DNA from 3 places in the Bradyrhizobium sp. AUGA SZCCT0105 genome. Region 1 is predicted to be linked to each of the others. Evidence: predicted binding sites of a transcription regulator. Region 1 holds the regulator's gene; each other region holds the start of a gene.
What was found. The regulator PhoB, encoded in region 1, activates phosphate uptake and scavenging genes when phosphate is short. The targets are predictions, from matches to a motif close to TGTCATNNANCTGTCAT.

Region 1 (9,718 bases):
AGTGACGGACCGGCTTGCTCATTATCCAGCCGCCTTCTTCGGCTGCGGCGCCGATAGCACAGAGCAGGCGCGCTCGAGCGCTGTGATCGACTGGTCGATCTCGGCCTCGGTCACGATCAGGGGCGCCAGGAACCGCACCACATTATCGCCGGCGCCGACGGTGAGCAGTTTCTCGTTGCGCAGCGCGGCGATCAGATCGCCCGACGGCACCACCGCCTTGACGCCGATCAACAGGCCCTCGCCGCGCACCTCCGACAGCACGCCGGGATAGCGGTCCACGACGGAAGCGAGCTTCTGCTTGAGCAGCAGCGACATCTTCTGCACATGCTCGAAGAAGCCGGGCTTGAGCATGACGTCGAGCACGGCATTGGCGGATGCGACCGCGAGCGGATTGCCGCCGAAAGTCGAGCCGTGCGAGCCCGGCGCCATGCCGGCTGCAGCCTGCGCGGTCGCGAGCACCGCGCCGATCGGGAAACCGCCGCCGAGCGCTTTCGCCAGCGACATCACGTCCGGCGTGACGCCGGTGCGCTTGTAGGCGAACAGCTCGCCGGTGCGGCCCATGCCGGTCTGCACCTCATCGAAAGCGAGCAGCAGGCCATGCTCGTCACACAGCGCGCGCAACGCCTTGAAGAACGCCTGCGGCGCCGAGCGCACGCCGCCCTCGCCCTGCACCGGCTCGATCAGGATGCCGGCCGTGTGCGGGCCGATCGCCTTCTTCACCGCCTCGATGTCGCCGTGCGGCACCTGGTCGAAGCCGTCCATCGGCGGGCCGAAGCCCTCGAGATATTTCGCCGAGCCGGTCGCGGCCAGCGTGCCCAGCGTGCGGCCATGGAAGGCGCCTTCGAAGGTGATGATGCGGTAGCGTTCGGGATGGCCCTTGGAGAAGTGGTGGTGGCGGACCAGCTTGATCACGCCCTCCATCGCTTCCGCGCCGGAATTGCAGAAGAACACGAAGTCGGCAAAGCTCTGCTCGCACAGCCGCGCCGCAAGCACCTCGCCGTCCGGGCTCTTGAACAGGTTCGACATGTGCCAGAGCTTGGTCGCCTGCTCCTGCAGCGCCTTGACCAGATGCGGATGCGCATGCCCGAGCGCGTTCACCGCGACACCGGAGGTGAAATCGAGATAGCGGTCGCCATTGGTTGCGATCAGCCAGGCGCCCTCGCCGCGCTCGAAGCCGAGATCGACCCGGGCGAAGACGGGGAGCAGATGCGACGAGGCGTTGGTCATGGCGTTCACTGCCGGTTTGAAGCCGTCAATCGCCGCGCGCCTTGACGCCTACGCAGCAACCGCCAGCTTCGGAAAACAAAACGGCCGCCTTTGCGGGCGGCACGTGCGGGTCATTCTATGCGGCGGCCGGTCAGTGTCAATCGCCAGGAGCCGGCCTTTGCCGGCCTTCCTGCAATGCGAAACCGGCGCAATCCGGAGCATTCCGGTGCGGTGGAAAAGCCTCATAGCAATGCTTAACTTTGTGGGAACATGTGGACGCACGGCCGCGGACTCTTGCGCCAGAGTCACGCCATATTGTAGCGTTTGGCCTGTCGGGTACGACATCTCGTGCGGCAGTACTGGACCCTCTAAGTAGCCTTCGTGTCTCGCGTAAACGTTCGGGCGCAACACCGTGCCCGGCGAGGGCTAAGGGATTCTGGCCGCAGGGATATTTGTCCAGATTGGCTCGCAGCGCCGCTCCGATGAGTGGCCGGCGCCATGCGAAAGGAAGAATGTGATGACTGTATTGACCTGGTCCGACGATCGCGTCGAGCAGCTGAAGAAGCTCTGGGAATCCGGCCTCTCGGCCAGCCAGATCGCGGCGGAACTTGGCAATGTGACGCGAAACGCCGTGATCGGCAAAGTACATCGGCTCGGCCTCTCCGGCCGCGCCAAGGCCCCCTCCACGGCCGCGCCGCGGCAGCGCAAGGCCCGCCCCGCCCAGCACATGATGCGGGTGGCGCGCCCGGTCTCGCGCGGCAACACTGCGCTTGCGCACGCCTTCGAGGTCGAGATGGAGCCCGATCCGATCTCCTTCGACAACGTGGTGCCGATGAGCCAGCGGCTGTCGCTGCTCGAGCTCAACGAGGCCACCTGCCATTGGCCGGTCGGCGATCCCTCGAGCCCGGAATTCTTCTTCTGCGGCGGCAAGGCGCTCGCCGGTCTGCCCTATTGCGCGCATCACTCGCGCGTCGCCTATCAGCCCGCCGCCGATCGCCGCCGGCCGTCGGCGAAGCCACAGATCAAGTAAGCACTCGGGAAACTGCCTGGACTGTAAAAACAAATCCCCGCGAAAGCGGGGATTTTTTTGTGGCTCGTAGCCCGGATGGAGCGAAGCGTAATCCGGCGCGGTGTTTGAAGCGGAGAATGAAGTTCTGGATTTCGCTTCGCTCCATCCGGGCTACGTCACATCACCGGCGTCGTCCCGGCGAACGCCGGGACCCATAACCACGAATGGGCGTTGTTAGAAAGTCGTCTGGCCGCTTGCCGATTGCGCCGGCCGCGGCTTATGGGTCCCGGCGTTCGCCGGGACGACGCCGTGTTGTGGTTTACGATTGTCGGCCAGCCTTACGGCTGCGGTTCGGCCTTCGCGAAGCGGTCGTCGAGCGCGTAGCCGGCGCCGCGCACGGTGCGGATCGGATCCTGCTCGCGGCCCGGATTGAGCAGCTTGCGCAGGCGGCCGATATGCACGTCGACGGTACGCTCATCGATATAGATGTCGCGGCCCCAGACGCTGTCGAGCAGCTGCTCGCGGCTGAACACGCGGCCGGGATGCTCGAGGAAGAATTCGAGCAGCCGATACTCGGTCGGACCGAGATCGATCGGACGTCCCGAGCGCGCCACGCGGCGCTTTTCGCGGTCGAGCTCGATGTCGCCATAGGTCAGCACGGTCGCAAGCCGCTCCGGGCTCGCACGGCGCAGCAGGCCCTTCACCCGTGCCAGCAGTTCCGGCACCGAGAACGGCTTGACGATGTAGTCGTCGGCGCCGGTGGCAAGCCCGCGCACGCGCTCGCTCTCCTCGCCGCGCGCGGTCAGCATGATGATCGGAAGCTGCTTGGTCTCGGGCCGCGCCCGCAGGCGGCGGCACAGCTCGATGCCGGACAGGCCCGGCAGCATCCAGTCCAGTACCACGAGGTCGGGAACGCGCTCCTTCAGGCGGGTGTCGGCATCGTCGCCGCGCCCCACCGTCTCGACATCGTAGCCTTCCGCATCGAGGTTGTAGCGCAACAGTGTCGTCAGCGCTTCCTCGTCTTCGACTACCAGAATGCGTGCGCTCATCGGCTTAAGTTCTCTCTCTGTGATGATCCGTTGCCCAGACGCAAACCGAAACGCTTGCTTTCCTGAGCATAATCCCCGCGGAAACGACTTGTCGTGAAGACAATCCGGCTCCGCGCCTGCGGATCATGTCCTAGGTACCGGGCACCGTGGTGGCAAAGTTGGTCATGTCGCCCTTCGGGCGCTTGTCGGTGATCTGCTGGCCCTCGATCATGTAGAACACGGTTTCGGCGATGTTGGTGGCGTGATCGCCGATCCGCTCGATGTTCTTGGCGCAGAACATCAGATGGATGCAGAACGAGATGTTGCGCGGATCCTCCATCATGTAGGTCAGCAACTCGCGGAACAGCGAGGTGCAGATCGCATCGACCTCCTCGTCGCCCTTCCAGACGTTCATCGCCGCCGGCAGGTCGTGCGCGGCATAGGCGTCGAGCACCGACTTGACCTGCGACAGCACGAGGTCGGTCATGTGCTCCAGGCCGCGGATCAGCTTCAGCGGCTGGAAATCGCTTTCCAGCGCCGCGACGCGCTTGCCCATGTTCTTGGCGAGGTCGCCGATCCGCTCGAGGTCGGTGGCCACGCGCATCGCGCTGACGATTTCGCGCAGGTCGATCGCCATCGGCTGGCGGCGGGCGATCGTCAGCACCGCGCGCTCTTCGATCACGCGCTGCAGATTGTCGATCTCGATGTCCGCGGCGACCACGCGCTTGCCGAGCGCGACGTCGCGACGGATCAGCGCGTCGACCGACTCGGTGATCATCCGCTCGACGAGGCCGCCCATCTCGGCGACCAGGCGGGTCAACTCCTGCAGGTCGCTGTCGAATGCCTTGGCGGTATGTTCAGAAGCCATCGCTTGTCTCCCTCATGATCCCGGGGATCATGATTTGGTGTCCTCAGTTTCGCATGATCCGGTCGGAAAACCGGTACCCAATTTTGCGGACCATGCGCTAGCCGAACCGGCCGGTGATGTAGTCCTGGGTGCGTCGATCGCTCGGCGAGGTGAAGATCTTGTTGGTGTCGTCGAACTCGATCAGCTCACCGAGATACATGAAGGCGGTCTTGTCGGAGACGCGCGCCGCCTGCTGCATGTTGTGGGTGACGATTGCGATCGTGTAGTCTTCGGAGAGCTCCTGGATCAGTTCCTCGACCTTGGCGGTCGAGATCGGATCGAGCGCCGAGCACGGCTCGTCGAACAGGATCACCTCGGGACGCACCGCCACGGTGCGCGCGATGCACAGGCGCTGCTGCTGGCCGCCGGAGAGCGACAGGCCGGAAGCGTTCAGCTTGTCCTTGACCTCATTCCACAGCGCGCCGCCGCGCAGCGCCTTCTCGACCCGGTCGTCCATCTCGGACTTCGAGATCTTTTCGTAGAGGCGGATGCCGAAGGCGATGTTCTCGTAGATCGTCATCGGGAACGGCGTCGGCTTCTGGAACACCATGCCGACCCGCGCGCGGAGCAGATTGAGGTCGAGCTTGGGATCGAGAATGTTGGTCTGGTCCAGCATCAGCTGGCCGACCGCGCGCTGGCCCGGATAGAGATCGTACATCCGGTTGAAGATGCGCAGCAGGGTCGACTTGCCGCAGCCCGACGGGCCGATGAACGCCGTGACGCGGTTGGTGCCGAGCGTCAGGTTGATGTTCTTCAGCGCGTGGTGCTCGCCGTAATAGAAGTTGAGGTTGCGCACCGTGACTTTCGGCGGCGCTTCCGGCAGCGGCACCTGGGGAACGTGGCTCGCGACAGTCGTTGAGACGGAAAGCTCGGTCATTTTGCGGCCCTTTCGGCACCAAGGATACGCGCGCCGATATTCAGCGCGAGCACAGTGAAGGTGATGAGCAGCGCACCGCTCCACGCCAGCTCTTTCCAGTAGGCGTAGGGGCTCTGCACGAAGTTGTTGATGGTCACCGGCAGGTTGGCCATGGTCTTGGTCAGATCCAGGCTGAAGAACTGGTTCGACAGCGCGGTGAACAGCAGCGGCGCGGTTTCACCGGCGACACGGGCGGTCGCCAGCAGCACGCCGGTGATCAAGCCGCTACGCGCAGCACGATAAGCGATCCGCTTGATCACCAGCGAACGCGGCAGGCCGAGCGCGGAGGCCGCCTCGCGCAGCGGATTGGGCACCAGCAGCAGCATGTCCTCGGTGGTGCGCAGCACGACCGGGATCACGATCACGGCGAGCGCGAGACTGCCTGCGATCGCCGAGAAGCCGCGCATCGGCACCACCACTGCGCCATAGATGAACAGGCCGATGATGATCGAAGGCGCGCTGAGCAGGATGTCGTTGATGAAGCGGATCACCGAGGTGAGCTTGTCGTGCTTGCCGTACTCGGCGAGGTAGGTGCCGGCGAACAGGCCGAGCGGCGCGCCGATGCCGACGCCGATCACCGTCATGATGACCGAGCCGACGATGGCGTTGAGCAGGCCGCCTTCGGTCGAGCCCGGCGGCGGCGTGTTCTGGGTGAACAGCTGCACGCTGAGGCCGGCAAGGCCGTTATAGACCAGCGTGAACAGGATCAGCGCCAGCCACGTGACGCCGAACAGCGCCGCGCCGACACAGAGTGCGCGAATGACGATGTCGCTGCGGCGGCGGGATTTGTAGATCGGGTTCATGGCGCTATTTCCCCGCTTTCGTTTCAAGCCGCATCAGCATCAGCCGCGCGCCGGCGAGCACGAAGAAGGTCAGCACGAACAGCAGGAGGCCGAGCAGGATCAGCCCGGACTGGTGCAGGCCGTCGCTCTCGGCGAATTCGGAGGCGATCGCCGCCGAGATCGTGGTGCCCGGCGCGAAGATCGACGACGAGATGCGGAACGAGTTGCCGATGATGAAGGTCACCGCCATGGTCTCGCCGAGGGCGCGGCCGAGTGCCAGCATGATGCCGCCGATCACGCCGACCCGGGTGTAGGGGATCACGACGCTGCGGACGACTTCCCATGTGGTGCAGCCCATGCCGTATGCGGCCTCTTTCAGCACCGGCGGCACGGTCTTGAACACGTCGACCGAGATCGCGGTGATGAAGGGCAGCACCATGATGGCGAGGATCAGCGCGGCGTTGAACAGGCTGAGATAGGACGGCGGACCTGCGAACACCGCACCCAGCACCGGGACGCCCTCGAATATCCTGATCATGAAGGGCTGGAACGTGTTGGCCAGGAACGGGCCCAGCACGAAGAAGCCCCACATGCCGTAGATGATCGAGGGGATGCCGGCGAGCAGCTCGATGGCGATGCCGATCGGGCGGCGCAGCATTTGCGGGCAGAGTTCGGTGAGGAAGATGGCGATGCCGATGCCGACCGGAATGGCGATCGTCATCGCGATGACCGAGGTGATCAGGGTGCCGTAGATCGGGCCGAGCGCGCCGAGCACCGGCGGATCGGCCGAGGGCGCCCAGCGCTGCGTCCAGAGGAAGGCGAAGCCGTATTCCTTCATCGCCGGCCAGGCGCCGGCGATCAGCGACAGGATGATGCCGCCGAGGATCAACAGGACCGAAATCGCCGAGATGCGGGTGACCCAATAGAAGGTGAGATCACCGAGCTTGAAGGCGCTGAGGGCCTTGGCGCGATCGTAAGGTCCCGCGGCTTCCATCACATCGCTCTGAACAGCCATGTCTGCCACGCCAATCCCCTCATTACTATGTGAAAGCTACGCAAACCGCTACGCCCCGAAGCGATCTTCACTGACGCATTTGGCCGGGCGTCGTTCCGGTTGCGCCTCCCGGGGCGCGAGCCCGGGCCCCGCCCCGCGTTACTTGCCGCGGTGATGGAGCCCGGATCTCAATCGGTCCGCCTGTGCCGCCCTTGAGAGGTGGCACAGGCGTTGTTCAAAGCGTCAGACTTAGCTCTTGATGTCCGAGGACCAGGTCTTCTCGATCAGCTTGACGACCGATTCCGGCATCGGGATGTAGTCGAGCTCTTCGGCCGCCTTGCCACCCTTCTCGAAGGCGTACTTGAAGAACTTGAGCGCTTCCTGCGAGGCCGCCTTGTCGGTCGAATCCTTGTGCATCAGGATGAAGGTCGCCGCGGTGATCGGCCAGGAGGCTTCGCCCGGCTGGTCGGTCAGGATCACGTAGTAGCCGGGAGCCTTGGACCAATCGGCGTTCGACGCAGCAGCCTGGAAGGCGGCGATGGTCGGCTGCACGGTCTTGCCGGCCTTGTTGACCAGCGCGGTGTAGGTCAGCTTGTTCTGCTTGGCATAGGCGTATTCGACATAGCCGATCGCGTTCTTGGTCTGGCCGATGTTGCCGGCAACGCCTTCGTTGCCCTTGGCGCCGACGCCGACCGGCCACTCGACCGCGGTGCCGGAACCGACCTTGGACTTCCAGTCGGCGTTCGACTTGGAGAGGTAGTCGGTGAAGTTGAAGGTGGTGCCCGAACCGTCCGAACGGCGCACGACGGTGATCGCGTCGGCCGGCAGGGTCAGCTTCGGATTGAGCTTGGCGATCGCCGCGTCATTCCACTTGGTGATCTTGCCGAGATAGATGTCGCCGAGCACTTCGCCGGAGAGCACGAGATCGCCCGGCTTGATGCCTTCGACGTTCACGACCGGAACGATCGCGCCCATCACCATCGGCCACTGGACGAGGCCGTCCTTCTCGAGCTGCTCGGCCTTGAGCGGCGCGTCGGTCGCGCCGAAGGTCACGGTCTTGGCCTGGATCTGCTTGATGCCGGCGCCGGAACCGATCGACTGATAGTTCAGGCCATTGCCGGTGTCCTTCTTGTAGGCGTCAGCCCACTTCGAATAGATCGGGAACGGAAACGTCGCGCCTGCGCCGGTAATATCGGCAGCGAAGGCCGACGTCGAAGCGGCGACCATGCCGGCAGCGACGATTGCTTTGATGAAATTCATGGGGTGGTCTCCATCTTGTGAGCGAAGCGCCAATTGCGCCCGATCGCGCCCACGCCGGTCCATCTAGGAGCGGTCGGTGCTGCTTTTACGAAGGTTGGATGACAGTTGGATGACAATACTAAGCGACTGAAAACGCTCAGCTTTGGGTCGGTAACGGGGTCTTCGGCCGGGGAAAACAGGCGGTAAAAGTCGCGCCATTCTTCGGCACGCTCTCGATCAGAAGACGCCCGCGATGACGGTTAAGAATATGTTTCACCAGCGATAATCCGAGGCCGGTTCCGCCCTGGTTACGGCTGTCGCCGACGTCCACCCGGTAGAAGCGCTCGGTCAGCCGCGGCAGGTGCTCCGGGGCGATGCCGGGGCCGAAATCCCGTACCATGACACGGATTTCGGGGCTCCCCTCGCCCGATGCGCCCGAAACGGTCTGATTGAGCGACACTATGACGCGGCCGCCCGAGGCGCCGTATTTGAGGGCGTTCTCGATCAGGTTCTCGAACAGGCGGAGCAGTTCCTCGCGGTCGCCGGCGATCGTGACCGGGGTCGGTGGCAGGTCGACGTCGATCTCGACCTGGCGCTCGCTGGCCAGCGCCTCGAGCCCGTCGGCCACCTGGCGGATGATCGGCACGATATCGATCGACGCCTCGGGCCGCACATGGGCCGACAGCTCGACGCGCGACAGCGACAGCAGGTCGTCGATCAGCCGCGCCATGCGGGTGGCCTGGGTGTGCATGATACCGAGGAAGCGCTCGCGCGCCCGCGCGTCCTCGCGCGCCGGCCCCTGCAGCGTGTCGATGAAACCGGACAGCGCGGCGAGCGGCGTGCGCAGCTCATGGCTGGCATTGGCGACGAAATCGGCGCGCATCTCCTCGACCCGGCGCAGCGGCGTCAGATCGTGGAAGGTCATCAGCATGCACTTCTCGGTGCCGCCGAACTGGGTCGGCACCGGCACCGGCGTGATCACCAGCTCCATCCAGCGATCGACCGGAACGTGGTCGGAGTAGGTGGCGCGGCGCGGCTCGGTGGTCGCGATCGCCTCGCGCAACGCAGTGATAATCTCCGGCGAACGCAGGGCAAATTGCGCCAGCTCGTTCTTGCGCAGCGCCGGCGCCAGCTGGGCCGCGGCGGTGTTGAGATGGATGACGCGGCCGGCACGGTCGAGCAGCACGGCCGGGTCCGGCATGCCGGCGACGACCGCGCTGACGGCGATCGCCTCGACCGGATTGCCGTGGCGGACATCCTCGCGCGAGGTGCCGGCATCATGCAGCCGCCATGGCACCAGCGCCGCAGCCGCGATGCAGACGAACACCACGCAGGCGCGCACCAGCGACAACTCGCCGAGCGCGACCACCACGCTCAGCGCCAGCGCTGCGGCAAGCAGGATCAGCGCGGAATGGCGCAAGCGGTCGGGCCAGGGCGAGAAAATCGAATGCGGCGTATCGTCAATGGCCATCGCGGCGGCTTTCTTCCCGTCGGTTCATGTCTCGCCAAGGCGCGGTCAAATCGACCTTCCCTCGGGAGGCATCGGGCCGCGTCGTCAGACCCCGGAATCACCACGCTTGCGGACCAGAACCGCCTCATGATGCGGCTCAGCGCGGGGACCCGAATCAGTCTGCGGC
Region 2 (9,718 bases), on a different contig from region 1:
TGCTGCAGATTCCCTTCAAGGGCGACGTGCTGCTGATGATTGCCGCGGGCCTGCTTCTGATCATCGCCTACCTGTCGCTCGGCGCGCTGCTGCAGCTTTTGGTCGGCGACCTCGCGACCGGGCTCGGCCTTGCCGGCCTGATCGCCTCCCCCGCCTTCGGCTATGCCGGTGTCGGCTTTCCCACCATCGGCATGAATACGTTTGCGCAGGTCTGGAGCGCGATCCTGCCGCTGCGCTGGTACATGGCAGTGCTGATGGGACAAGCGGCGCGTGGATTGCCGGCATCGGAATCGGCGATCCCCTTCGCCGCGCTCGCAGGCCTTACGCTGCTGTTTGCCGCGCTCGCCTTGCTGCGCATGGCGAGCCTGACGCGCAGGGGCTGGTTTGCGGCGGCGCGGCCGGCCGAACCGCCGGTCAGCGAGCCGGCGTCATCAGGCGTCGGCGGCGCCTTCACGGCGGAGTGGCGGCGCGTGCTCGGAACGCGCAGCGCCTTCAGCCTGCTGTTCCTCGCGCCGCTGGTCTACGGCATCTATTATCCGCAACCCTATCTGAACCAGATCCTGCGCAAGCTGCCGATTGCGGTCGTCGACAATGATCTCAGCGATCTCTCGCGCCAGATCGTCGAGACGCTCGATGCCAGTGGCACATTGAGCGTGACGGTTCGCGCCCGCACTCTTGCGGAGGCAAGCACCGCGATCGACCGCGGCTATGCATTTGCCGCGGTGCAGATCCCGCCCGGCACCGAACGCGACGTGCTCAAGGGCCTCACCGCGCACATCCCGGTCTATGCCGACGCCACCTATCTGTTCATCTTCCGCTCGACCGCAGGCGCGGTCGCCACCGCGATCGGCACGCTGACATCCGAACTGGTGTCGCGGGGCGCCCGCGCCGACGGAAGTCTGGTCAAGGCGAAGCTCGCAAGCCTCAGCCCGGCCAACGTCCTGCTGCAACCGATCTTCAACCCGGTCGGCGGCTATGCGAGCTACATCGTCCCGGCGGCGTTCATGCTGATTCTGCAACAGACGCTGCTGATCGGCGCGGCGATGCTGACCGGCACGGCGCTGGCGAATTCCCGCAGCACTGTTGCGAACTCTCGCAACTTGGTCGCGGGCGTGTTCGGGCGCGGCGTGGCCCATCTGACCATCTACCTGCCGGCGCTCGCGCTCTATCTGATCGTGCTGCCGCGGATCTATGGTTTCTCGACGCTCGGGCATCTGCCGCAGATCTTCGCGCTCGCGACCGTCTTCCTGCTGGCGACGAGCTTCATGGGACAGGCGATCGGCGCCTGGTTCACGCGGCCGGAGAACGCCACCATTTTGCTGCTGGCGACCAGCCTGCCGCAGTTCTTCACCGCCGGCTTCGCATGGCCGCGCGAGGCCATCCCCCCTGCGGCCACGGCACTCGGCCGGCTGTTTCCGGCCGACTCGGCGATCGACGGCCTCGTGCGCATCAACCAGCTCGGCGCCAGCATCTGGGAGGTCTCGCATGACTGGCTGAGGCTGTGGTGCCTGGCACTGGGCTATTTCGTGCTCGCCGTGATCTCCGCGCTGGTGTTCAAGAGAGGACAGCAAGATGCCCAACGCTAGGCGCATCGCCATTGTCGCGATCCCGCTTGGGCTCGTCGCGGGCGCGCTGATCTACGCCGAGAGCCGCGCAACGCCGGCCCCTGCAATCGTCGGCGTGGTCCGCTCGACCGAGGTCAGGATCGAGCCGGAAGTGAACGGCCAGCTGGTGTCGATCGCAGTCGAGAAAGGCGCCAAGGTGCACGCGGGCGACGTCCTCGCCAAACTCTCCGCGGTCGAGTTGAGCGCGCAGGCCGACCAGGCGCGGGCCGCGCATGCCGCCGCGGTGGCGAACCGTAACAACGTCTATGCCGGCGTACGCCGCGAGCAGATCGACTCGCTGAAAGCCGCGATCTCCAAGGCCAATTCACGGCTCGACTATGTGGAGACCCAGCTCAAGCGGATCACCACGCTGGCGAGCCAGAGCTTTGAAACCCAGCAGGCGCTCGACCAGGCCGAGAACGACGTTGCCGCCGCGCGCGCCGGCGTGGCGGCGGCCCAGGCGAATTACGATGCGGGTGTGGCAGGGCCGACCAAAGAGGAGCGCGCCATCGCCGAGGCGCAAGTGCAGGCGGCTGCGGCCGCCGTCGCGGTGCTCGAGCGCCGTCTCGACAAGATGGTGCTGCGCGCACCGGTCGACGGCGTGGTCAGCGTGATCGCAGGCGAAGTGGGCGAGAACGTTCGTGCGGGTCAGCCGATCCTGATGATCGCGGCGGCCGGCAAGCAATGGCTGTCGTTCAATGTGCGCGAGGACCATCTCGACGGCCTTGCGATGGGCAAGACCGTGAGCGTGATACCAAACGGCTCCGGCGCCGCCACCAAGGCTGCCATCACCGAATTGCGGCCGCTCGGGGTGTTTGCCACCTGGCAGGCCGAGCGCGTGATCGGCGATCACGACCGCAACACGCTGCGCCTGCGTCTCGACCCCGCAGGCGCCGCGGAAGGTCTCGAACCCGGCATGAGCGTCCGGATCGAGCGTTGACAACGCGCCGCGCCCGGTCGCGAGCCGCAATGAAGTGCGTGCTGTCGCCCTCCGGCCCGACGCGGAAGCTTGTGTCTGCCCGCCTCGCCGAATAGTCATCGGACTGTCAGAAGATTGCGACAAGAAGACAACAGCGTCGGTCCTGTTCGGCTCGGCCCTCATGGCATCGCCCCGATGCCGCGCAAAAGATGGAGATTTGGCCGTGAGGCAGATTCGTTCGCGACGGAAGGCGCATGTTGGCGCGATGCTGCTCGGTGCGGCGGCTTTGGCGATCCTGCTGCCGTCGATGGCGTCAGCGCAAACCGGCCCGGCGCCGGCCGGCGCCAAGCCGTTCCTGACCGTCGACGGCAAGCAGCCGCTTGTGATCGGGCATCGCGGCGTGCCGGGCCTGGTGCCCGAGGAGACCGAGGCATCGTATGAGCTGGCCGCCGACCTCGGCACCGACGCGCTCGAAGAGGACCTGCATCTAACCAAGGATTGCGTGCTGGTGGCGCGTCACAATCCGTGGCTCGGCGACAACACCAACGTCGCCGAAGTGGCGAAGACCAATGCGGATGTCGCGAAGCGCAAGCGCACCGCGCCGGGCGTTCCCGTCAAGGTGAAATGGGCGCAAACGCCGACCAGCGGGCCGGCCGAATATCCCACCGACCTCATCGATCCGGCCGATCCCAAATCGGTGCTGAAGGCGCTCATCGTCGATGGCGACGACCACACCAATGATTGGTCGATCACCGATTTCACCATGGACGAGCTGAAGACCTGGATCGCCGGCACCACCTATGATGCCGCCAACGAACGGCCAAAACTGTTCAACGGCAAGTTTCCGATCATCAGTTTCCAGGACATCATCGACATCGCCAAAGCCAAGAGCAAGACGACGGGACGTTCGATCGCGGTCTATCCGGAAACCAAGAATCCGACCTGGAACAATGCCCAGGCGATCGCCAATGGCTGCGGCGCGCCCGGCAGCCACCCGCTCGAGGACGCCCTGATCAAGATCATCAGGGATAACGGCCTCAACACGAAGGACGCTCCGATCATCGTTCAGAGCTTTGAGCCCGGCAGCTTGAAATATATGCGCAGTCACGGACTGGAAACGCGGCAGGTCCAGCTGATCGATGGCAACGGCGTCGACTTCAAGACCGGCAAGGTGCTGCTCAACAACATCGCCAATTCCCGCCCGTACGACTGGACGGTCGCGGGTGACGGCCGCACCTTCGATGCGATGCTGACGCCCGAGGGCCTCGCGGAGATCAAGACCTATGCCGACGGCATCGGTCCGTGGAAGGCCTATATCGTCCCCTACAAGATCTCACCGTGGAAGGACACCAACGCCGACGGCACGCCCTACAAGGGATCGACGGCGGATGCCTCGACGCAGGACGCCACCAGCGTCATTGCCGACGCGCACAAGCTCGGCCTGTTCGTGCATGTCTTCACGTTCCGCAACGAGAAGAAATATCTGGCTGCCGACTATCGCGGCGACCCTGGCCTGGAATATCTGAAGTTCTTCCGTCTCGGCGTGGATGGGGTCTTCACGGACTTCACGCACACCGGCGTCGCCGCCCGCGCGGCCTATCTGCGCGAACTCGGCTGGTGACGCTGGCAACAGACGCGGATTTCATGCGCCTAACGACAAATGCGCCCGGTATCGCCGGGCGCATTCGTCTTTCACACAGGGCGATCCGCGTTACTCGGTTGCGTACTTGAACTCGGGCATCGCCTTCAGCTCGTCCTTGGTCGCGCTGAACACCGCGTGATCCGGATACCAGGGATTCGGCTTCGACGCCGCCGCTGCGGGCGCCGCGCCGGTGGTGGTCGTCGACTTGGTCGTGCTGCCGGTGTTCGACGCGCCGGTATAAGCGACCGGCTCGTTGACGAACTTCACCTTGTCGAGCGGCACTGCGACCAGATGCTCGCCGACGCCAAGGAAGCCGCCGACACCGATGACGACGGCCTTGATGGCACCGCCCTTCTCCATCAGGAGATCATTGATCGAGCCGACACTCTCGTTCTTGTCGTTGTACACGCTGAGGCCGACGACCTTGGACGCGCGCCAGTTGCCTTGATACGAGGTCGATGACGTGGTCGTTGTCGTCGATGCCGCAGGAGACATCTTGTCGCCCTTGTCGGTGGGGGTCTGTGCAATCGCGACGGTTGCAAGCAGGGCGGAGCCGGCCACGCCGGCGATGATGGATTTGACCAACATAGTTGCGCTCTCCTCAGTTCGCAAAATCGATGCTGGGAAAACCCGTGATGTCCGCGACCGTTCCTAACGAGCCTGCGCTCAAAAGCCGCCCCAATGCTTGGGAACGCCATGCCGGGAACGCCATGGAAGCGATGCGGCAAGCCCGAGGGTTGCGCACTTTCCGACACATGGAACGCTGCGGTGCTTGACGAAAGCGATCGTGATCTCTCAAGTAGGCTGCGGTTGAGCCTCACGACTGCGCCGGACGCGCAGTCCCTGATGTGACGATGTTTGGCTCACTAAGTCGTCCCGGCGAACCGCGCTTGCCCAAAATCATCCGCACGCGCATGTCGCAGCGCGCCTCGCGCCACGGACGCTGATTGCGCGTGACTTGCCGCGCTCAGAAGCCGCCCCAATAGGGCGGCACGCCGTAGAAGCGATGCAGCTCGACTTCCTGCGAGCGGTCGCCCCAATCGAAATCCTTGTCGGCACGGAACGACGGCGCGCGCTTCAATTCGTCGTCCTCGATGTCGAGCTCATAAGCCTCGAACTTCGTATTGTAGTGCAGCCGGCCCCACGGCAGCGGAAGCAGATTGGTTCCGATACCGAGGAAACCACCGAAGCTCAGCACCGCGTACGACACCTTGCCCGAGATCTTGTCGATCATCAGCCGCTCGATATGGCCGATCATGTCGCCATTGGCCCGGCGCACCGCCGTGCCCTCGACGCGATCGCTTGCAATGAGCTGATGCGGCCTTGCACTGACCTCGACAGCCATCTCACCCTCCTGGCCTGAAAGAGAAATAACGCGTCGCCGGGGGAACGGGTTCCGGCCCTGGTTATGACAGCCGCCCTTCCCTTTTTCGGGCCGCCAAGGCAGCTCGGGGCCGCGGCGCAGCCTTGGAAAGTTCTATCCGTATTTCAAAGCATTAGGCTTGATGACAGAACGATAACTTTTCTCGACAGCACCGATCTGTAAACTCGTTCTGCCGGGCAAGATTTCAGAAATACACTGAAACAAAATTCCTGAGCCGCTTCCCCCGAATCACGGACAAAAGAGTCGGTATGACCCAGGCTGCGCCCAATATCCTTGTCGTCGAGGACGACCGCGAGACGCGGTCGCTCATCGCAAAATATCTCCGTACCAATTCCTGTCATGTCACGACCGCCTCCGACGGCCGCGAGATGGCCAAGGCCATGACCGACCACCGCGTGGATCTCCTGGTGCTCGACGTCATGCTGCCGGGCGAGGACGGCCTTAGCCTGTGCCGCAAGGTGCGCGCGGAGTCGCAGACGCCGATCATCATGCTGACCGCACGCGGCGAGGACGTCGACCGCATCCTCGGCCTCGAGATGGGCGCCGATGATTACCTGGCCAAGCCGTTCAACCCGCGCGAGTTGCTCGCGCGCATCAACGCGGTGCTGCGCCGGCAGGCCGCCGCGCGCAACGCCAGCGCGATCGAGGGGGCGACCACGCTGACCTTCCTCGGCTGGCGCATCGACATCCGCCTGCGCGAGCTGCGCAACCCCGAAGGGGCGCGCGTCGCCATGACCAGCGCCGAGTTCGACCTGCTGCGCACCTTCTGCGAACGGCCCGGCCGCGTGCTGTCGCGCGACAGCCTGCTCGACCTGACGCAGGGCCGCAGCGCCGGCTCGTTCGAGCGTTCGATCGACGTGCTGGTCAGCCGTATCAGACGCAAGATCGAACCCGATCCGCAGGAAGCCACCATGATCAAGACGGTGCGGTCCGGCGGCTATGTGTTCACTCCCAGGGTGGAGGCGGTTGCCGCCACGAGCAACTGACCATGAAGCTGCTGCGTGTGCTGAGTCTGCGGGGGATCGGCGCCCAGATGGCGGCGCTGGTCGTCGTCTCGATCGTCACGCTGCACCTGATCATCACCGCCACCTTCCTGATCCATCACCCGGACCGGCCGGAGCCGTCCGACCGCTGGCACACCCAGCTCGCCGCCGCCGCGCAACTGCTCGGGCACGCGCCGGCATCGGAGCGGCCGCGGCTCCAGGCCGACGTCATCAGAGCCTTCCCGCAGCTTGCGATCGCTGACTTCACGTCCGATACCAGCGCCCTCACCGAGACCGACCCGCCGAGCCTGCACGCGCTGCGCCGGCTCGGCGCCGGCTATCACGTCTTCTCTCTGCCGCGCGAGGCGGGCAGCACGCCGCATGACGGCGAGATCCGCCGCGTCGCGATCCGCCTGCCTGACGGCACCATGTTCGCCGCGAACCTGATGCCGGACCAGCACATGCGGCCGTTCTGGGGCGGGCCGTGGATGATGACGGTGCTGTTCGCCGTCATCAGCGTCACCCTGCTCGGCCTGTGGGCGGCATGGGCGCTGACGGCGCCGCTGTCGTCCTTCGTCAAGGCCGCGGAGACCTTCAGCCTGAACGGCGCTGCCGCGCCGCTGCCCGAACGCGGCCCCGAGGAGATCCGCTCGCTGGCCAAGGCGCTGAACCGGATGCGCGAGCGGATCACGGCATTGATCGACGACCGCACCAAGATGCTGGCCGCGATCAGCCACGACCTGCGCACGCCGATCACGCGGATGCGGCTGCGCGCCGAATTCATCGAGGACGAGACCCATCGCCACCGCATGCTGCGCGATCTCGACCAGATGCGCTCGATGCTGGAATCGGTGCTGTCGTTCCTGCGCAACGACCGCAAGCTCGAGGAGATGACGCTGGTCGACATCGCGAGCACGCTGCACCTCGTCACCGACCAGTTCGCCGACATGGGACATAAGGTCCGCTACGAGGGTCCGCAGCACGCGATGGCGACCGCGCGGCCAGCCGACCTGCATCGCAGCATCACCAATCTGGTTGATAATGCCGTGCGCTTCGGCGGCGAAGTCGCTGTTCGCCTCGACGTCAAGCCGGATCGCCTCGTCATCGACATCGAGGATGACGGCCCCGGCATTTCGGACGCGCACAAGGCGAGCGTGCTGGAGCCGTTCGTGCGCGGCGACCAGGCGCGCAACATGGACGAGGCTGAAGGCTTTGGCCTTGGCCTGTCGATCGCCAACGCCATCGTGCTCGCGCATGGCGGCACGCTGTCGCTGCACGATCGCAAGCCGCACGGGCTCGTGGTCCGGATCGAACTGCCGGCGCGGCAGCAACAGTTGCAGCCGCGGAAGTCCGCAGCCTGATCAGCCGGGGCTGATCGGCGACGAAGCTGACCGATAACCAAAGCGTCAGGCGGCGAGCGGCGTGAGCTGCGCGGTGTCGTAGATCGCGATGGCCTCGAAGCGGTAATTGCAGACGCGGCAATTCCACAGGAACGACGTGCGCCCCTCGCTGTGCTCCACCCAATCGGGGCGGGCAATCGGCTTGCCGCATTGCGCGCAGGGATTTTCGCGAGGCATGTAGCCGGTGTCCTGCCGGACCATGGCGCATCTCCCGAATGTTGTTTCTTGCGTGCTTTTGAACGGACAGACGTGCTGACACGCGCGCTGTCGCCGATCAGTGTAGACCTTCATCGAGTCGTTTGCACGACAATCCGCTGTGGATAGTGTGCGGCAAAAGGCGGCCGCAAGAATCGGACGCAAAAACAATTTTCGGCTGCGACGTTTGAAGCAAACAATTTGAAGCATCTGTCTTCGCAAGCGCATCGTCCGCTTCAGCCGCACCCAGACGATCACGGACGCGGAACGTTTCGCTGATGCGAAGGTTTTGCCACATTCCTGCCCGCTCGCCGTACCAATGAGACCGCAGAACCGACGCGCGTTTGATCACCCGGGCGACCCGAGATGAAGACCCTTCAGAGCCTTAGCTGCCTTGCCGCCGCGATCGCGGTGCTGGCGTCCTGCGCCAGCGCGCGTGCACAATCGCGGGCGCAATATGAGGCGATCGTGGCGGCCGAGGCCCAGGCCAACCTGGTGCCGGAAGAGCTGGTGCATCGCGTCATCGTCCGCGAGAGCAAGTACCATCCGCAGCTGATCGGGCGCGGCGGCGCCATCGGGATGATGCAGATCAAGCTCGCGACCGCCCGCGGGGTCGGCTACACCGGTACCGCCGAAGGTCTGCGCGACGCCGCGACCAACCTCAAATACGGCGTCAAATACCTCGCGGGCGCCTATCGCGCCGCCAATGGGGATTTCGACCGAGCCGTGCGTTATTTCGCGGGCGGGTACTACTATGTCGCAAAGCGGCAGCGCGGCGGTCACCTCCAGGAGGCGATGCATGGCGGCGCGGGTGTGCCGCCGAAGGAGCTCGCCAAGCAAGAGAAAATGTCGGCCGAGACCGCCGAGCCGAAGCCGGAACAGGCTCCCAAATAGCTGCTTGCGTGTCCCGGACGCGGTGCAACGCGCAAGCGTTGCTCGGCAGAGCCGGGACCTCCGTTTCGAAAGAATACGCCTGGCTCAGCCGCGCACCGCTGTCGCGCTGTACTGCGTCCGGGGCACGCGCGTTCTGCGCACACCGCGGTGCCGCTCCTGGCATACAAGTTGACACATCCGCCCATCAGCCTACATTAGGGGCGTTCCGAGGGGTGCTCCGAAGGAGGAGCTGAGATACCGCAAGCTTGGACTTCGCCATCACGGCGATCAGTTCGGGACCGCGGTGACCCTTTGAACCTGATCCGGGTCATGCCGGCGAAGGGACAGGGATGTATCAGACGTCACAAGCGCGGGGGGATTCCCCCGTCTCCATCATCGGCGCAGGCATAACCGGCGCTTGGCATGCGTTGTTGCTCGCAGAGGCCGGACGTGCCGTCACCCTGCATGAGCGCAGTGACGCTGCGATGACGCAATCCACAAGCCACTGGGCCGGCGGCATGCTGGCGCCGTGGTGCGAGGCGGAGGCCTCCGAACCCGTGATCTCGCGGCTCGGCATTCGCTCGCTCGACCTGTGGCGGCAGCATTTTCCGGAAACGGCGTTCAACGGCTCGCTGGTGGTGGCGCATCCGCGCGACCGCGCCGATTTCGAGCGCTTTGCCCGCCTCACGTCAGGTTATCGCCGGCTCGATGCCGAGGG
Region 3 (9,718 bases), on a different contig from region 1:
GCCTCCGTCACGCCGGGCTCTTGGCGCGCTCGGTGATCAGCACCTCAAAACCTTCGAATTTGGGATGACCGAGATAGAGGCTGCCGCCGGTCTCGTTGCCGGCGCGGGAATGGGCACGCCGGAACGCATCGGACTTGGTCCAGTCCTCGAACGCCACCTTGCTGGCCCACACCGTATGGGTCGCATAGAGCGTGTGGTCCTCGGCCTCGGGGCCCTTCACGAGGTGAAACTCGATGAATCCGGGCAGATCGCCGAGATAGGATTCGCGGGTCTTCCAGACCGTCTCGAACGCCTGTTCCTTGCCCTTGATCACCTGAAACCGGTTCATTGCGATGAACATGAAAGCCTTCTCCTGTTTGGCGGCGGATGCACGGGATCCTGCCGATTGATCTCGTTGATAACATGAATACGCCAAGGCCGCGCTGGGGGCACCAGCGCGGCCGGAGCAACCTGGATGGAATGATCGGCTCGTCGCGTTACGCTCCACCTAGGTGAATCCTGAGCCCGGCCTTGTAGACGGTGCCCGGACCGGGGCTCGAGAACAGCACGTCGTTCTGCGTCGTGCCGTCGCTCGAGGAGCCCGGGATCGCGTAGGGCCGGTAGTACTGGTTCAAGAGATTGTCGACCGACGCCGTGAAGGTGATGTCCTTGGTGGCGTTCCAGGTCAGATAGAGGTTGACCAGCTCGTAGCCGGTCGACGGCAGATAGCCCGCCGGCAAATCGTCGTTGGCGCCGAACGAGGACCATTGCGCGGCAATGATCAGCGTGCGGTCGAGCAGGCGCACGCCGCCAGTCGTCGTCACCTTGCGCGGCGTGATGGTGGCGAGCCCGACATTGGTCCCGGTGTTCCGGCCGCGCATCAGATGGCCGGCGACCCCCACGAACCAGTCGCCCGCATCATACATCGTCTCGAGCTCAAAACCCTCGATGCGGGCGTGCGCGATGTTCTGGTACTGGTAGAACTGGCTGAAGCGTCCGAACGGCGTCGTGGTCGGCGCCGACGCGACAAGGTCGATATAGCCGTCGACGTCATTGCGGAACACGTTGATCTTGCCGCGGAACGAGTCGCTCGCAGTGAAGATGCCGTCATACTTCAAGTTGATGCCGGCTTCCTTGTTCTTGCCGACCTCGGGCCGCAGAGCCGCATTGGGCAGGAAGCAGAACAGGCCGCTGGTGCCGTCGGGGCAGTTGAACAGCGCCGGCCCGCCGCCGGTGGCATGACCGCCCGAGATCAGGGTTTCGGTGATCGACGGCGCGCGATAGCCTTCGGCATAGCTCACATAGGGCGTAAAGCCGGTCACCGGCGTAACGCCGACCGTGATCTTCGGCGACAACCGGTCGCCGCTCGTCGTGGTGTTGATCGAGGTGAGCTCGTAATGATCGTAGCGGACCGCACTGACAAGCTCGAGCCAGGTCGAATAGTTCTGCTTCAACTGCACGAAGCCGCCGGACACCGTGCGCTGGCCGCCGGGCGTCGTGATGTTGGAATTGCCGCGGGAGTCGAAAGTCTCGACATCGTCGCGGAAGGCGTCGAAGCCGTAGGTCACGGCGTTGCGCCAGTCGCCGAAATTGAAGCGCGAGGTGTTGTTGACGTCGAGGCCGACGGTGTCGAGCGAATAGCCGCGCTTGTCGCCGACGCAGCCGGAGATGTTGTTGCCTGGATTGGCGAGCGTGCAGACGCCGCCGCCTGACGTGATGCGGTTGTTGTAGGTCTTAACCTGGTCGTTGTCGGTGCGGTTGCCGTAGACCGAGATGTTCCAGTCGAACAGCATGTCGTCGGGCTTGGAATATCGCCAGCTCAGCGTACCCGTGTAGTTCCTCGCATCGGAAGCGTAGACCGAGGAGCCCGCGATCGCGGCCAGCGGCGCCGCCGTCGTGGTCGGGCCGCGGTTCGGCTGACCGATATTGTACTGATAGTCCTGGAAGACACCGCCGATCTTGAACTCGTGGCCTTCGGCCGGGCGGATCGTCACCTTCATCAGGCCGGCCGCGATGTCGTTGCCGGTGTTGCCGATCTCGGTGCCCGCGCCGTCCTTGTAGTTGCTCTGGGTGCGGTAGACCGCGCCGCCGAACACATCGACATTCGGATCGGCGCGCACGCCGCCGAACACCGAACCCATGCCGCGGTCCTTGTTGCTGCCATAGGACCCCGACATGTCGACGCCCCAGCGTTCGCCGGGACGCACCACGTCGTCGATATCCTTGGTGCGGAACGAGACCACGCCGCCGATCGCGCCGGAGCCGTAGATGTTCGCGGTCGGGCCGCGCACCACGTCGACGCCGCCGATCAATTCGGGATCGAGGAAAAACGAGCCGTTGGCGTTGTGGCCGGTGCGCTGATAGTTCTGCCGCGCGCCGTCGACCACGACAGCGACTCGGCCGAAGTCCTGCAGGCCGCGGATGTTGATCACCGTCGCCGGATCGTCGCCACGCTCCTGGAACGAGACGCCGGGCACGTTATGGAAGATGTCGGACACCCGGTTCGGCTGCAGGCCCTGAATCTTCTCCAGCGTGACGGAGCTGACCGGCGCCAGCGCGTCGATCGCGCGCTCTTCGGTCTTGGAGGCGACCGCCGTGATGGTGTCGAGCGATTGCACCGGCACCGCGCCGATCTGCGCGCGCGCATTCATCGCAGGCGACGCCGCCGCCTGCGGGTTGGCCGCAGGCTTCGGCTTGCGTTGGGCCTGCTTCGGCCGCTCGGTCGCGGGACGCGCAGCCGACGCATCGGCGGTTTGCGCCAACCCACTTGCCGGCAGCGCTGCCGAAAATGAAAACACCGACGCACCCAACATCAAGGCGCGCGAAACCCTAGCCCCGTCAGCCATTCTAGCCCCAGCCCGATCATCGCTTTTCTGGTTTGGCTGGCGTGCGCTCCACCGAGCGGCTTGCTGGCTACGTTGCGATGCAAGCCACAAGCCTGCATCGTGTGATGATTGGTTACGAGCCGGCAACAAAACGGTCAAGAATGCGGCGGCGTTGTTTACATCGATTGTAAAGTGCAGCCGTTGGAATGCGCCTTCGCCCGCTTATACAAGCAAGCATCATTTGAAGATTTCGAAAGCGCAGCACCACGAGCATGTCGGCCACTTCCGGAGACAACATCGGCGCGGCGGGAAAACAGGACGTATCGGCGTCCGACGCGGCCAAAACGCTCATCATGCACGGGAATCGCCTCGACAGCCGCGACCTGTTCGCGACCGAGCGCGAAATCATCATCGTGCATGGCGAAGAGCATTACCGCTTGCGGTTGACCTCGCAGAACAAGTTGATCCTGACCAAGTGACGCCCCCGATGACAATTTGTCGCACGCTCGCTCTGCTCGCGCTCTCCTGTCTGCTGCCGATCGGCGCAGCGATCGCCGAGGGCATCACCGTGCACGACGCACGCGACCGCGACGTCGTGATCGACGATCCCACGCGGATCGTCTCGATCGGCGGCGCGATCACCGAGATCCTCTATGCGCTCGGCTTCGAGGACCGCATCGCCGGCGTCGATGCCACCAGTCTCTACCCACCGTCCGCGCTGCACGAAAAGCCCGACGTCGGCTATATGCGCCAGCTGTCGCCGGAGGGCGTGCTCGGCCTGCACCCGTCGCTGGTGCTTGCGGTGCAGGGCTCCGGGCCGAAGGAGACCATGGACGTGCTGGAGGCGGCCAAGGTGCCGCTGGTGCTGGTGCCGGAGACGTTCTCTGAGGCCGGGCTGGTGGAGAAGATCAGGCTGGTGGGCCACGCCATCGGCGCCGACCCGCGCGCCGCCTGCCTGGCCACAGCGGTGGAAAGCGATCTCGCGCAATTGCGCACGCTGCGGGCCAGGGTCACGAAGCCGGTGCGCGTGATGTTCGTGATGTCGCTCCTGAACGGCCGGGCGATGGCCGCGGGCCACAAGACCGCCGCGGACGAGATCATCCAGCTCGCCGGCGGCGTCAACGCGATCGACGGTTACGACGGCTACAAGCCGGTCAACGACGAGGCCATCGTGGCGGCGAAACCGGACGTCGTGCTGTCGATCGATCGCGGCAAGGACTCGCTGACATCGGAGGCCGTGTTCGCGCATCCGGCCTTCGCACTGACGCCGGTCGGCACCAACAAGGCCTTCATCTCGATGGAGGGGCTTTATTTGCTCGGCTTCGGGCCGCGCACGGCGGCCGCGGCACGCGACCTCTCGGTCAAGCTCTATCCGGCGCTGGCGCCGGAGGCAGCCACCTTCAAGCCGGCGGCGCTGACCGCGAACTGCCGGCAATGAGCGTGCTGGCCGAACGCCCCGCGCGTGCGAAGCGACGGCGCGCCGGCATGTCGTTGCGGCCGGCGGCGACCCTCACGCTGCTCTGCCTGCTTGCCGCGCTCGCAGGGACCGCGCTGGTCGCCCTGACGGTCGGGGCCGCGGGTATCCCAGTGGCACGGCTTCCCGCCGCGCTGGGACTATGGGCCGACAGCGCGGCCAACCCGCTGCTCGCGCGCGACCAGCTCGTGCTGTGGTCGATCCGGATTCCGCGGATTGCGGCGGCTGCGATGGTCGGCGCTCTGCTCGCCGTCTCCGGTGCCATCATGCAGGGCCTGTTCCGCAATCCCCTCGCCGACCCGGCGCTGGTCGGCGTCTCCTCCGGCGGCGCGTTTGCCGCCGCATTGGCGATCGTATTCACCGACAGCCATCTCGGCGAGAGCCTGCGCTTCCTGCAGCATCAGCTGCTGCCGATCGCGGCCTTCGCCGGGTCGCTGATTACGACCATCGTGCTTTATGGCATTGCGAGCCGCGGCGGCCGGACCTCGATCGCGATCTTCCTGCTGGCCGGGCTTGCGATTGCCGCGATCGCCAATGCGGGCATCGGGCTCCTGGTGTTCGTCGCCGACGACCGCCAGCTGCGCGACATCACCTTCTGGATGCTGGGTTCGCTGAGCGGCGCGACCTGGACCAAGCTCACGGCGCTTGCCCCGGTCCTGGCCGCGGCGCTGATCGCCTGCCTCTGGATCGCGCGCGGCCTCGACGTGCTGGTGCTCGGCGAGGCCGAGGCATTCCACAGCGGCGTCGACGTCGAGCGGCTGAAGCGGATCTCGATCGTGCTGGTGTCGGCGATGACCGGGGTCGCGGTTTCGGTTTGCGGTGTGGTCGGTTTCGTCGGCATCGTGGTGCCGCATCTGCTGCGGCTGGTGATCGGGCCCGGGCACCGCCTGCTGCTGCCGGCCTCCGCATTGCTCGGCGCCATCCTGCTGGTCGGCGCCGACACCGTGGCGCGCACCATCGTGGCCCCTGCTGAGATGCCGATCGGCATCCTGACCGCGGCGATCGGCGCGCCGTTCTTCCTCGCCATGCTGCTGCGCCAGCGCTCCCTGGTGTCGCTATGAGCGCGCTGCTGGAGGCGCAATCGGTATCGATGACGGTCGGCGGCGCGGCGCTGGTCGATATGGTCTCGCTGCAGATCGGCGCCGGCGAGATGATCGCGATCGTCGGTCCCAACGGCGCCGGCAAATCGACCCTGCTGCGGATGCTGTCGGGCGATCTCCGTCCGTCGCGCGGAACGATCCGGCTCAGGCAGCGCGACCTCAACGCCTATGGTCCACGCGAGCTGGCGCAGCACCGCGCGATGCTGTCACAGCACGTCAACGTCACCTTCCCGTTCACGGTCGAGGAAATTGTCAGCATGGGCGCCGGCGAGAGCCCGCGCGCGGTGACGCGTGCGCTGGTCACCGCGGCGCTGGACGAGGTCGGACTGGCGCATTTCCGGTTCCGGCAATTGCCGACGCTGTCCGGCGGCGAGCAGCAACGCGCGCATTTCGCCCGCGTGCTGGTGCAGCTCGCCTGCGGCGAGGCGCTGCACGGGCCGGGGCTGTTGCTGCTGGACGAGCCGACTTCGAGCCTCGATCTGCGACATCAGATCGACCTGGTCGAGACCGCAAGGCGGCGCGCCGCGCGCGGCACCGCGGTGATCGCGATCCTGCATGATCTCAACCTCGCGATGCGGTTCGCCGACCGCATCCTGCTGCTGCATCGGGGCCGGCTTGCCGTCGACGGCGACCGCGCCGCAGCGATGCGGGCCGACACGCTGAGGCAGATCTTCGAGATCGACGCCACGATCGACTACACCGGAGGCGGCGTGCCGTTCCTGCTGCCGCAGACGATGCGGCCCGTCTAGACCCTCAACCTCGTCATTGCGAGGAGCGACAGCGACGAAGCAATCCATGTCTGCGCTTGCTGCGCTATGGATTGCTTCGCTTCGCTCGCAATGACGTGACAGATAGTCTCACAACCTTCTCGGGACGAGATTTGTGGCCAGGAGGCGACGTACCGCCGCAAGGCTTATCCCGCCGCAACATCCGCGGTTCACAAAACTGTCAGCGGGCTGTAACAGGCGGCTCGGAGAACACCGCATCGTTTGTCCTTTGGGAGATCAACCATGCGCCTGTCACTGCTCTGTTCCGTCGCCTCGATCCTGCTCACCACGCCGGCGTTCGCGCAGAGCGAGGGCGAATTCCCGGCGACGCTGGCAGGACACGCCGTGATGCCGGCAGAGAGCTTCATCGACGCCCCCGCCGATGCCCCGAACGATTTGAAGACGTCCGGCAAATACACCACCGGCAAGCGCGTCGATGCGATCGGCACCGTGATGGGCAAGTCCTATGAGCGGCCGACCGGCGTGTCGCTGCCGTTCAAGGGCCAGCCGCTGCAAGGCCATTCCGGCATCAAGGCGATGCCGGACGGCTCGTTCTGGGTGATCACCGACAATGGCATGGGCGCGCGCTACAACTCGGCGGACTCGATGCTGTATTTGAACCGCTACAAGATGGACTGGGCGAACGGCAAGATCGAGCGTCAGGAGACCGTGTTCCTGCACGATCCCGACAAGAAGGTGCCGTTCCGCATCGTGCATGAAGACACCGCCAAGCGCTACCTCACCGGCGCCGACTTCGACACCGAGGGCTTCCAGATCATCAACGACATTTTCTGGATCGGCGACGAGTTCGGGCCCTACATCCTCAAGGCCGACAAGACCGGCAAGATCCTCGCCGTGTTCGAGACGGTCGCCGACGGCAAGCCGGTGCGCTCGCCGGATCACTGGGCGGTGCAGTCACCCGGCGCGCCTGGCGCCACCTACACCAACGTCAACCTGCGCCGCTCCAAGGGCTATGAGGGCTTTGCCTCCTCCAAGGACGGCAAGTTCCTCTACGGCCTGCTCGAGGGGCCGCTGTGGGATGCCGACAAGAAGGACTGGGAGAAGGTCGACGGCAAGGAAGCCTCGCGCATCCTCGAATTCGACGTCGCGGCGGAGAAGTTCACCGGTCGCTATTGGCAATATGTGTTCGAGCAGAACGGCAATGCGATCGGCGACTTCAACATGATCGATCCGACCCAGGGCCTCGTGATCGAGCGCGACAATGGCGAAGGCACTGCCGACAAGGCCTGCCCGCAAGGCCAGCGCGGCGAGAACTGCTTCCCTGACCTCGCCAAGTTCAAGCGCGTCTACAAGATCGAGCTGTCGGACGCTAATGTCGGCAAGCCGGTGCGCAAGATCGCCTATATCGACCTGATGAAGATCCGCGATCCGAACAAGAAGGCCCGCAAGCCGCTCAACGACGGTGTCTACACCTTCCCGTTCTTCACCATCGAGAACGTCGATCGGGTCGACGAGACCCACATCATCGTCGGCAACGACAACAATCTGCCGTTCTCCTCGAGCCGCGATCCGAACAAGGCCGATGACGACGAGTTCGTACTGCTCGAAGTCGGCGATTTCCTGAAGGTGAAGTGAGGCGGTTGCTCGCGCTACACACAACAGTGTCGTCGCCCGGCTCGATCGGGCGACCCAGTATTCCAGAGGCGTTCGAACGCAGCGGATAAGCCGCGGCTTACTGGATGCCCCGCTCAAGGCGGGGCATGACAGCGAATATGCGGAAGCAGTTCCGTCATCCTGAGGTGCGAGCGGAGCGAGCCTCGAAGGATGCACGGCCCCGACGATGCCGCGCGGAGCAAGCCGGGCCGTCGCACTTCGAGACGGCCGCTTTGCGGCCTCCTCAGGGTGACGGTGATAGAGCTGCCCCGCCTCACTCGGCGTTAGCTCGCTCCTTCTTCATCCGAATCCCCGAACATGGGATCGCGCTGCACAAGGCGCCAACGGTTGTCTTGCAATTGCCCCTCTACCGAAGCGCTCAATGATGATAACCTAGGCCGATACTTGAATCGCTTCGGGGCAAATGATGCGGGAAAAATCCAGCCTGACCTACATCGAGGCGTTCATCGCCGCGGGCTTCGTTGCGTACCTCGGCTGGGACCAGAGCTGGGGGCTTCCGCCGGGACTGGTCGCTTTGATGCTCGGCGTGATCGTCTACTTTGCTTACCTGGCCTTGATGCGACGGTTGGTGAGATTTCATCAAGACAGCTATGAGGTCGTGGCGACGATTTTGGCCGTTGCGTGGGGCGTGTTGGCTTATCTGGTCACTGGCGCGCTGCAGGCGGGATTCGCCAATCAGATACCCGCCTCGCTGCTAATGCATCTGTGGCCCTGGATCGCGGCGATCGTGGCTTTCACTGGAGCACTCGCCAGCAAAGTGCGCTTCATGGACGATGTTCGCGAATATGTCGTCGGCCGCCGCGCGCGCTGGGACAATCAGCAATGGCTGGAGGAAGACGCGGGCTTCTAGCCCGCGTCCTCCCGCGAAGCGTCACTGCTTCTTCGTCCGATAATTCGCGAACGTCGTGTCGTGCACCTGACGCAGATCAGCCGGCCGGCACCATCACGACGCCCTTGTCCTTGGGCCAGCGCATCCGCCAGGCGAAATTGATGTCACGGACTTCGCCGGCCTTGGCCTCGAACGCCCATTCCAGCACGCCGCGCTTGTCGCGCAGGTTGGTGGTGGTCGCCGGTGTCGACGACGGCAGCATCTCGACCACGATATCGTCGTTCTCGCTGACCGGGAGCTGATCCTGGATCGCGACCTTGATCGGGAAGTCGTGGCCGTTGCGCACCGTGGTCTTGAACGCGCGTTCGTCGGTCTTAGACGTCGTCACGATCAGGCCGGCGGAGCCTTCATTGCGCTTCACCACCGTGCGCTCGATCTTGACCTTGTCGTCGGCGCCGAAGCCGAGCCGCACGGTCTCGTCCTTGGCGGCGGTGGCCATCCGGCTGCGGCCGACAAAGATGCCGTCGCGATAGATCGAGACCTGCCCCGGCAGCAGCGGCGCCTCGTCGGCCTGCACGAAGCTCGCCTCCAGGAACGCGGTCGGATCGATCACCGGAACGGCGCGCACCGCGAGATCAGGGGTGATCGTCGCCGTCGAGATACGCAGGCTCTTGGCGCCCTCGTTGGCGGCGACGCTGACGCGGCCGGGAATCTTGAATGTGGCCTGAAACGCGCTGACCTCGGCGACGGCGTCGCGCTCCTCGGCCTGCTTGAGCAGATGCTGCTGCTCCATCGGCGGCGCAGCCGGTGCGGGCATCAGCGCCGGGGGTTGTTGCACGCTGTCGAATGCTCTGCCGGCGGCCAGCGGTCGCGGCGGCAGCGGATATCGCACGATCAGCGAATTGAGGTCGGGCGCGTTACCGCCGCGGGCGACACGCACGGTGGAGACGGCGAGCGCGACGTTCGACCAATCCTCGCCGGTCGACTGGGTGATCTCGGCGCGGCGCACCAGTTCGATCGCCGGCTTTCGATCCTTGGCGCCGGTGTCGAGACGGGCGTCGTAGAGCGGCATCCAGCGGGCGCTGCGCACCGCATAGGTCACCCGCAAA

Region 2: a site for PhoB is predicted at 2,638-2,654, ahead of JQ573_RS15110 (glycerophosphodiester phosphodiesterase family protein). Genes of this name have one in related genera too.
Region 3: a site for PhoB is predicted at 6,325-6,341, ahead of JQ573_RS23510 (esterase-like activity of phytase family protein). Genes of this name have one in related genera too.

Annotation. Positions count from the first base shown of each region.
Region 1 covers NZ_JAFCMK010000008.1:323,040-332,757, forward strand. The annotation lists gene argF (ornithine carbamoyltransferase) at 1-22, opposite strand, end outside; gene JQ573_RS32550 (aspartate aminotransferase family protein) at 22-1,227, opposite strand; gene JQ573_RS32555 (GcrA family cell cycle regulator) at 1,724-2,236, shown strand; gene phoB (phosphate regulon transcriptional regulator PhoB) at 2,554-3,264, opposite strand; gene phoU (phosphate signaling complex protein PhoU) at 3,395-4,111, opposite strand; gene pstB (phosphate ABC transporter ATP-binding protein PstB) at 4,209-5,027, opposite strand; gene pstA (phosphate ABC transporter permease PstA) at 5,024-5,869, opposite strand; gene pstC (phosphate ABC transporter permease subunit PstC) at 5,874-6,863, opposite strand; gene pstS (phosphate ABC transporter substrate-binding protein PstS) at 7,092-8,102, opposite strand; gene JQ573_RS32590 (ATP-binding protein) at 8,239-9,552, opposite strand; gene JQ573_RS32595 (lysylphosphatidylglycerol synthase domain-containing protein) at 9,637-9,718, opposite strand, start outside.
Region 2 covers NZ_JAFCMK010000002.1:1,273,444-1,283,161, forward strand. The annotation lists gene JQ573_RS15100 (ABC transporter permease) at 1-1,586, shown strand, start outside; gene JQ573_RS15105 (HlyD family secretion protein) at 1,573-2,544, shown strand; gene JQ573_RS15110 (glycerophosphodiester phosphodiesterase family protein) at 2,747-4,144, shown strand; gene JQ573_RS15115 (PRC-barrel domain-containing protein) at 4,235-4,753, opposite strand; gene JQ573_RS15120 (PRC-barrel domain-containing protein) at 5,133-5,510, opposite strand; gene JQ573_RS15125 (response regulator) at 5,798-6,535, shown strand; gene JQ573_RS15130 (ATP-binding protein) at 6,538-7,893, shown strand; gene JQ573_RS15135 (hypothetical protein) at 7,939-8,133, opposite strand; gene JQ573_RS15140 (lytic transglycosylase domain-containing protein) at 8,494-9,021, shown strand; TPP riboswitch at 9,220-9,363, shown strand; gene JQ573_RS15145 (FAD-dependent oxidoreductase) at 9,351-9,718, shown strand, end outside.
Region 3 covers NZ_JAFCMK010000005.1:101,336-111,053, reverse strand. The annotation lists gene JQ573_RS23545 (antibiotic biosynthesis monooxygenase) at 8-340, opposite strand; gene JQ573_RS23540 (TonB-dependent hemoglobin/transferrin/lactoferrin family receptor) at 477-2,825, opposite strand; gene JQ573_RS23535 (hypothetical protein) at 2,938-3,159, opposite strand; gene hemP (hemin uptake protein HemP) at 3,077-3,283, shown strand; gene JQ573_RS23525 (hemin ABC transporter substrate-binding protein) at 3,292-4,242, shown strand; gene JQ573_RS23520 (iron ABC transporter permease) at 4,239-5,339, shown strand; gene JQ573_RS23515 (heme ABC transporter ATP-binding protein) at 5,336-6,127, shown strand; gene JQ573_RS23510 (esterase-like activity of phytase family protein) at 6,389-7,741, shown strand; gene JQ573_RS23505 (hypothetical protein) at 8,187-8,630, shown strand; gene JQ573_RS23500 (mucoidy inhibitor MuiA family protein) at 8,707-9,718, opposite strand, start outside.